2 regions of the Xylanibacter brevis P6B11 genome follow, and region 1 is predicted to be linked to the other one. Evidence: riboswitches for the same ligand, from Rfam matches in the RefSeq annotation. Region 1 holds a riboswitch; the other holds the start of a gene.
What was found. A riboswitch is a leader RNA that binds a small molecule or an ion and turns the genes downstream of it on or off. The one in region 1 is predicted to bind thiamine pyrophosphate.
Positions count from the first base shown of each region.

Region 2: another riboswitch for thiamine pyrophosphate. It lies ahead of T496_RS0102020 (TonB-dependent receptor); the one in region 1 lies ahead of thiS (sulfur carrier protein ThiS).

Region 1 covers NZ_JHXG01000003.1:236,061-240,493, reverse strand. The annotation lists gene thiC (phosphomethylpyrimidine synthase ThiC) at 1-608, opposite strand, end outside; gene T496_RS0101005 (thiazole synthase) at 626-1,399, opposite strand; gene T496_RS0101000 (thiamine phosphate synthase) at 1,392-2,012, opposite strand; gene thiS (sulfur carrier protein ThiS) at 2,009-2,206, opposite strand; TPP riboswitch at 2,269-2,394, opposite strand; gene axeA1 (acetylxylan esterase AxeA1) at 2,464-3,858, opposite strand; gene T496_RS0100985 (carbohydrate kinase family protein) at 4,109-4,433, opposite strand, start outside.
Region 2 covers NZ_JHXG01000006.1:87,817-92,249, forward strand. The annotation lists gene pnuC (nicotinamide riboside transporter PnuC) at 1-52, opposite strand, end outside; gene T496_RS0102020 (TonB-dependent receptor) at 59-2,431, opposite strand; TPP riboswitch at 2,481-2,580, opposite strand; gene pyk (pyruvate kinase) at 2,784-4,229, shown strand.

The DNA.
Region 1 (4,433 bases):
CCCGTCGATAGATCCATCAGTGTGTCGCCACCCCACTTACACGACCAGACAGCCTTGTCCACTTCCTCGTCAATAGACGACGTGGTGGCCGAGTTGCCAATATTCGTATTAATCTTCACAGCAAAGTTGCGACCGATAATCATCGGTTCGCTCTCAGGGTGATAGATGTTTGCAGGGATGACGGCACGTCCGCGAGCCACCTCGTCGCGCACATATTCTGGAGTAATATGCGTCTTGATGCCCAGTGACTCGCAGTTCATGTTCTCACGAATAGCCACATACTCCATCTCGGGTGTGATGATGCCCGCCTTGGCGCAAGCCATCTGGGTGATACCCAGTCCTTTCGCCTTACGTTCATCTATCCACTGCTGGCGCATGCGTGGCAGTCCTTTCTTTAAATCCACCGTATAATGAGGGTCGGTGTAAGGACCGCTGGTGTCATATATATATATTGGTGCGTTGGTTTCTGTGTGTGTCTTTCCATTTTTATCTCGTGTCACAGTAGGCGTCAGGTTCACCTTGGTCATACCCACTTTCACACTGGGATGGATAGTGCCTTGCATATAGGCCTTTTCACGTTGAGCGTAAGCTTTATGGTCGTTGATCATACTTTGTTTTAAATAAATTAAGCGTTAAGAAAAGCTGTTAGAGGACTGGTGGCTTCGGCGCAGTCGGCAATGGCACCTAGACCTGCTTCGTAGGCCTGTCGGCCAGCAATCACGGCCTGACGGAAGGCGTCGGCCATGCGTACGGGGTCGCCAGCTACGGCAATGGCTGTGTTCACCAGACAGCAGTCGGCACCCATCTCCATGGCTTCGGCCGCATGACTGGGTGCGCCAATACCTGCATCTACCACCACGGGCACGGTGGCCTGGTCTATAATGATCTGCAGGAAGTCCTTCATGCGCAGTCCTTTGTTGGTGCCGATGGGGGCAGCCAGCGGCATAACGGTTGCTGCGCCAGCCTCCTCCAGGTGTTTGCACAGCGTGGGATCTGCCTGACAGTAGGGCAACACCACGAAACCCAGTTTCACCAGTTGCTCGGTGGCCTTCAGTGTCTCTACCGAGTCGGGCAAGAGATAGCGTGGGTCGGGATGGATCTCCAGCTTCAGCCAGTTGGTGCCGAAGGCCTCTCGTGCCATCTGGGCTGCAAAGATAGCTTCCTCAGCATTGCGCACGCCCGACGTGTTGGGCAACAGCTGTATGTTTTTGTTCTGTGTGATGTGTGTCAGCAGGTCGTCATCCTTATCACCGAGTTCGATGCGCTTCATAGCCACCGTCACCATTTCCGTCTCACTAGCCTTGATAGCCTCTGCCATCAGGGCGTTGTTGTTAAACTTTCCCGTTCCCAGAAACAGGCGCGAGTTGAACTCACGACCTGCGATTACTAATTTACTCATTATCTACAATCTTTATCAATCTTTTCATTTCATCGACGGGGTCCACCGCATTGATGACTGCACCACTGATGGCAATCCCCGTCACGCCGGTCTTCATAATGCTGGGCACATCAGCTGCTGTGATGCCGCCAATGGCGACGATGGGCAGGTCGATATGCTCGTTTCTCATCCGTTCCGTGATTTGTCGGTAGCCCTCAAGTCCCAACACCGGCGACAAGCGCTCTTTGGTGGTGGTGAACCGAAATGGGCCGCATCCTATATAGTCAGCTCCAGCCTCAGCGTGTGCTTTCACGTCGTCGAACGTATTGGCCGTGCCACCAATGATATAGCCATCGCCCAACAGGCGACGTGCCTCGGCTATCGGCATATCGTTCAGTCCCAGATGGACACCGTCGGCATGCAGTTCTTTTACCAACTCTACGTGATCGTCAATGATCAGCGTGGCGCCAGCGTTTTGACACATCACCTGTGCCAGCTTTGCGGCCCGTCTTACTTCCTCAATGGGGGCGTTCTTCATGCGCAGCTGCACCCATCGGCATCCGCCTTGCAGGGCCAGAGCAATCGTGTCCAAATAATTATACTGGTCGTTGTAATGACTAATAAACTGTATCATCCGCCACAAGCAGCTTTAATAATTATCACTTCGCTACCAGCGTTGAGGCATGTCTCAGCCCACGCTTGTCGCGGTACCATTCTCATCTCCATCGCCATGGCGATGCCCTTTTCAGGCAATCCTAGTTCATGTGCCAGTTCTTCTAATGTAGCAGCCGCTGTCTGCTGTTCTTTCCCATTCAGTTTAATAGTCATAACCCTTAAACAAAAAAAGCTCGGGCAAAGACCCATTGGCGGTCCTTACCCGAGGTTTATAATTATAATCAGTGCTCATTCCCTACGGCAGCATTACCTGCATCAGGTCAATGGGTATAATCTCAGCCTCCTGCATTTCTTCTTATTTTAATAAGAAAGGTAAGCAAAAAGCACCCCGAGTAATTTGTTCTGCGTGCAAAGGTACGAATATTCTATCAAATTGCAAAGAAAATCTTCACTTTTCTTTCTTTTTATTATTATTTAAGCTTGATAGCATCCGCAATGGCCTTGGCCATCTGTCCTGCTCCCTTCTCGTTGGGATGTATCATATCGCGCGTCATGCTGGCCTCGTCGGTGAGCACAGCATGGAGGTCGATGATGGGCAGTTTGTTCTTCTTAGCCACCTGCTGGATGGCAGGAATGACGCCGTTGACGATGACAGAGTCGGTGATGCCCCACTGGTCGCGGAAGGCCTTGATGGGCGTACAGAGATAGATCTGCGGATTAGAGGGCAACTTACGCAGCGTGTTGATCATCGTCTGCATGTCACGTGCAAACTCTTTCGAGTGCTTGCTCCAGATGAAATCCTTCGAATCGTTTGTACCCAGTTTAATGACAACGATATTGGGTTGGAAGGCCTGTGCATCGCGCCATGCCTGCTCTATCATGTAAGGATGGTCACCATTGTTCAGCATGGTGCGTGCGCCCACGCCATAGTTCTTCACATGATAGCCCTTGCCCAGTATCTTCTGCAGTTGTGCGGGATAACCTTTCAGGTCGGCCATGTCGATGCCCGAACCATCGGTGATGCTGTTGCCGATACATGCCACGCGGATGGCATCCCTGCGAGGCGCCTTGTGTGTGTCGAGCCATGTGGTGAGGTCGTTCAGCATCTGCTGGTGGTACGTCCAACTGTCGCGGAAGCCAAAGCCGTGACCGCCCGTGGGATAGATATACATGGCACAGTCGTTGCCGGCACGGCGCATCGACTCATAGTAGCGCAGACAGTTGTTCACCACAGGCACCACCTGGTCGTCGCTGGCCGTGAAGATAACGGCTGGCGGTGTCAGATGACGGCGCACCGCATTCTGGTTAGACCACTGCTTCACCAGCTGCTCGTTCTCCATGCCATCTTTTCCCAGGAATCCCTCGCTGCTACCGCGATGGCCCTCGCGCGGATTTATTGAGATGACGGGATAGAACAGGATGCTGAAGTTGGGGCGACAGTCAAACTCGCTATGTGTAGATACCGACGAAGCCAGATGACCGCCTGCCGAGAAGCCCATGATACCCACGTCGTAGGGGTTCACATGCCAGAAATCGGCCGAGTCGCGCACCATGCGGATGGCCGTCTGCGCGTCGCTCAGCGGGATATTTCTATCGCCCTTCGGCATGCGATATGTCAACACAAAGTAGGCAATGCCCTGCTTATTGAAATACTCAGCCCAGTCGTGTCCCTCGTGCTGAAGAGCCAGGTGACTATAGCCACCGCCAGGACAATCGACCACAGCCCTACCCGTCGGCATGTCGGGCAGATAGGCCACCATGTTTGAAGCCCCGTCGGGCGTGATGTTTACTGTGAACTTGCGTGCAGTCTGTGCCTGCACGGTCATGGCCACCAGGGCACATGCAAAGAGTAATAGTCGTTTCATTGTTGTTTTTGGTTGTTAGTTACCAACGCGCAAAGGTATGACAAAAATCCCAAACTGCCAAGTCTTTCCAAAGAAAAGAGTGCGAGGAGGCACGTCTTCAGGGTGGTTTTCCTATTCCCTGAGACCCCCAAAGGCGCCGTATTACGCATCAAGATATCACACACGCATCGAAAAAAAAAGAACACGGGGATGCGTCTGTTTTGACACATCCCCGTGAACATTTGAAGCGCCTGAAGCGCAATATCTGATTTTACTTCACAAACTCTGATGGTATCTCAGGCATGGCACCATTCTGCGTACACACATAGGCCGAAACCTGAACGGCGGTGTGATGCGCATCGGGCACACACTTGCCATTGAGGATAGAACCCACAAACGAACCCGTGAACGAGTCGCCTGCACCAACGGTGTCGGCCACCTTAACCTTGGGCGTCTCCTGGAACGACATCTGACCAGGTGTGAACACATACGAGCCATTAGTACCGCAAGTCAGCACCAACATGTCGAGGTTGTACTTGCCGAGGATGAGCCAGCACTTGTTCTCCATATCAAGACCGGGATAACCGAACATGCGT
Region 2 (4,433 bases), on a different contig from region 1:
CCATAGAGAAGCACTCGAGCTGGTGTGTCTGTATATAGTCAACAATCATCATCTTGTGTTAGAATCTCAGCGTCAGGTTGGCCATGGCCGTACCGGTGGTCATGGGGAAGAAGTAGAGCTGATAGTAGCGGTTGTCGTTGGGATGACTGCCGCTGGCTATGCAAGAATAGACATAAGCCGCAGTAGCATAGTGAGCGTTAAACACGTTGTTGAACGTCAGTCCCAGTTCCACCTCCTTCAGCGGAGCCACCTTCTTCACCTTCGAGGTGTAGCTCAGGTAGAGGTTGCTGAAGGTGTAGGCAGGCAGCGAGCGGTCGCGACACTCGGTATTGTCCAGATACTGGCGCGACACGTAGTTGGTGTGCCAAGTAGCCTTGAAGCCCTTATAATGGAAGTCCACAAAACCATTCAGCACGGCCGATGGCGAACAAGCCAGTGTTGAGTTGTCGTAGTGGAAGGTCTCCACGCCATGCCAGTCCACTTCTACCACCTCGTCGAAGTTCTTAATCTTGTTCTGACTCAGGGCTGCATTACCCTCAATGGTCAGCAGCGGACAGATGTCCCAGGCAGCGGTCAGCTCCACACCCATGCGATAAGAGTCCTTGATATTGGTGGTCAGCGCCTCGCCGATGTCACTCATGGCACCCGTCTTCACAAACTGGTCTTTATAGTCCATATAGTAGAAGTTAGCTCCAGCACGGAAGTTGCGCGATGAGAAGTTATAGCCCGCCTCATAGTCTATCACCTGCTCAGCCTTGGGGAAGGGATAGTTGTAGTTGTCGGTGAAGTTGTTGCGCTCTGGCTCGCGATGACTCATGGCCACCGAAACGTAGGCATGGTGTGGCCCATGGTTGTAGCTCACGCCAGCTTTGGGGTTGAAGAAATGATAAGTCTCGTCAACATCCAGTTGCTGAGCCACCAGTTTGCCGGCACCGTTGGTATAGAAAGCGTCGTTTGTGCCGTCCGTCTTATAGCCCACATAGCGATACTGTGCATCGACAAAGGCGCTCCAGTTGCTGGTCAGCTCATAAGCAGCCTTCAGATAGACGTTGGCATCGTTCTTCGTAGCTTCCGAGTAGTTCATGTCGTATCCCTCGCGACCAATGCGGGCGTCGTGCAGCTCTTTGTTCTCAGCATAGGTCAGGCGACTGTAGTGATCGCCTTTGAACTGCTGCAGCGAGAAACCGCCAATGATATTCCAGCGCAGATCCTTATAGCTCACGCTGCCCAGCACGCCATAGGCATCCTGGCTCATGCCCTTCTTGCGGATAAAGGTGCTCTTCTTCACCTGGTTGCCCTGTGCGTCGAAGAAAGGCTCCAGTCCGTACTTAGCCAGCTTCTTATTATACTTCAGGTCCTGATAATAACCATGACCGTGGGTATAGTGAGCCGTCAGTGTGGCAGCCCAGCGGTCGGTCAACTGGAGCACACCGCTCAGGATGTTGTGTCCCTGCCAGAAGTTATCGGTAGCACCGCTCCACAGCGTGCCGTCGTTCAACTGATAGCGCTCGGTGATGTAGCGGCCCTCGGCATCGCGGGCGAACTCACTGCCCAAGTTCACCATGTGTTCATACAGGTCGTTATAGCGTCCCAGCCCTGCCTTGTAGAGATCGGCATAGTCCTTGATACCGGTATTGGCACCCCAGGTGCCGTCCATCAACGACAGGTCACCGTCACCAGGCGTAACACCATTCCAGGCCTGTCCCGTCTTCTCAAAGTTACCAAAATGCTTATAGCTCACCTGCAGTCGGTCGTTCAGCCAGGTCAGTCCGCCATAGTAAGAACCCGAGCGTCCAGCGGTGCCATGCACATAGCCGCCCGTTCCTGTGGTGTGATAGGCTCCGTCCACCACCAGGTGGTTGAACATCAGGCCTGTCGTAAAGGTTCCACCTATATTATATGTGTTATAACTTCCGAACGAACTGTTCAGCTCTGCCCCAGCCTTCATCGATGGCGCCTTCGACTGCAGCGCCACCGTTCCGCCAAAGGCGCCGTCGCCATTGGTCGAGGTGCCCACGCCACGCTGTATCTGTGCTGACTGCAGCATCGACGCATACGAGTTCATGTTCACCCAGAACACACACTGGTCCTCGGGCGAGTTGAGGGGCACACCGTCCAGCGTCACGTTGATACGCGAATCGCCCGCACCACGGATGGCCAACTTCGTCGTACCCGTGCCCATGCCGTTCTCACTCCAGGCCGTCACACCCGGCGTACGAGCAAACAAGAAAGGCAACTCACGTCCCGAAGAAGAGAAAGCGCTCAGCTCCTTCTGCTTCACATTAGCCACCGCATAGGGGGCGTTCTTCTGCGTGCGCACACCACTCACAACCACCTCGTGCAGTTGCTCCATTTTCAACGAATCAATAGGTTCGGCTACCATTACATTCACGACTGTGAATGCTGTTAATCCCAAAAGAATCCTTTTCATCCCTTTTCTTTATGTTATTATTATCGAGTTACGGGGTGTGCGTGCTTGCGCTGGCTGACAATTCCATCCCTACGTCGGTATGACCCGCATCAGGTTTAGAGGGTATCATCTCAGCCGGCCAACAGACTCCGGCACCCCTTGAATTTTGGCGCAAAGTTACAACTAATAATTGTAAACGCAAAACTATTGACGACAAACTTTTTGTGCATTCGATTGCCTTCACAAGGATGTTTCCAGTTTTTTGTTCAAAAACGGCTTGAAATATATCAAATAATTACCTGTCACTCACCGTTATTTCAGAAATCTTTTGTACCTTTGCAGTCGAATTCAGGTACAATGGTAAAAAGATTATATGAAGCAGACTAAAATTGTAGCATCCATCAGCGACAGACGTTGCGACACAGAGTTCATTCGTTCGCTTTTTAATGCAGGTATGAACGTGGTTCGCATGAACACTGCGCACGCTCCAGAAGAGGGCATCCGTCAGATTGTAAAGAACGTGCGCGAGGTGAGTCATCACATCGGTATCATGATTGACACCAAGGGTCCCGAGGTACGCACCACCGCTTGTGCAGAGCCCATCCAGTATAAGACGGGCGACGTGGTGAAGATCTTTGGCCGCCCAGAGATGGAGACCACCCACGACATCGTGAACGTCACCTATAAGAACTTCGCTGCCGATGTGCATGAAGGCTGCCATATACTCTTCGACGACGGTGCACTCGATATGCAGGTCATTGGCATCAGTGGTCCGCAAATCGTGGCTCAGGTAAAGAACGACGGTGTGCTGGGCTCACGCAAGAGCGTCAACGTGCCTGGCATTCACATCGACCTGCCTGCCCTCACCGAGAAAGACCGCAAGAACATCATGCTGGCCATTGAGCTCGACATCGACTTCATTGCCCACTCATTTGTTCGCTCAGCTGCCGACGTACGTGCTGTACAGGCCATCCTCGATGCCTACAATTCCGACATCAAGATTATCTCAAAGATTGAGAACCAGGAGGGTGTGGACAACATCGACGAGATTATCGAGGCTTCCTATGGCATCATGATTGCCCGTGGCGACCTGGGTATCGAAGTACCCATCGAGCGCATCCCCGGCATTCAGCGCCGCATCATCCGCAAGTGTGTGCAGGCCAAGAAGCCCGTTATCGTGGCCACCCAGATGCTTCACTCCATGATTCAGAATCCTCGACCCACCCGTGCCGAGGTGACCGATATTGCCAACGCCATCTACTACCGCACCGATGCGCTGATGCTCTCGGGCGAGACCGCCAGCGGTAAGTACCCCATCGAGGCCGTTACCACGATGGCACAGATTGCCGAGCAGGCCGAGCGCGACAAGTTGCGCGAGAACGACATCGAGATTCCGCTGTCTGCCGATTGCGACATCCGCGAGTTCATGTCGCACAGCGCTATCGAGGCCACCGAGAAACTCGGCGTAAAGGGCATTATCACCGACTGTACCACGGGTCTCACCGCCCGTTCGCTGGCAGCCTTCCGTGGTCCCAACCCCGTGCTGGCCATCTGCTATCATGAGAAGGTGCAGCGTCTGCTCAACCTCAGCTACGGTGTGATCCCCGTCTATCAGAAGGAACACATTGACAGCGAAGAGCTCTTCCTGGCTGCCGTACGCATGCTGCGCCAGAAGGGCTATCTGGAAGACGACGACAAGATTGCCTATCTGAGTGGTAATGTTGGTGAATGTGGTGGCACCAAGTTCCTGGAGATTAACACCGTGAGGGAGTTGTTCACCAACAAATACAGATTCCACCTGCCTAAGAAAGACAAATAGTTATTGGTAAATCTCATTATAAAATCCCGGAAGCACATAGCATGGCTTTCGGGATTTTTTTAAATACACAAAAACAATGAAAAAGAAAACTCACAACACCACAGGCTGCCTTCCTCACTCCTTATTTTTAAGTAATAGCGGGGGTTGACGCGCTGGGCAGCGGGGTTCCTATGCCAAAGTGCCACTATTCCAAGCGATTAGTGG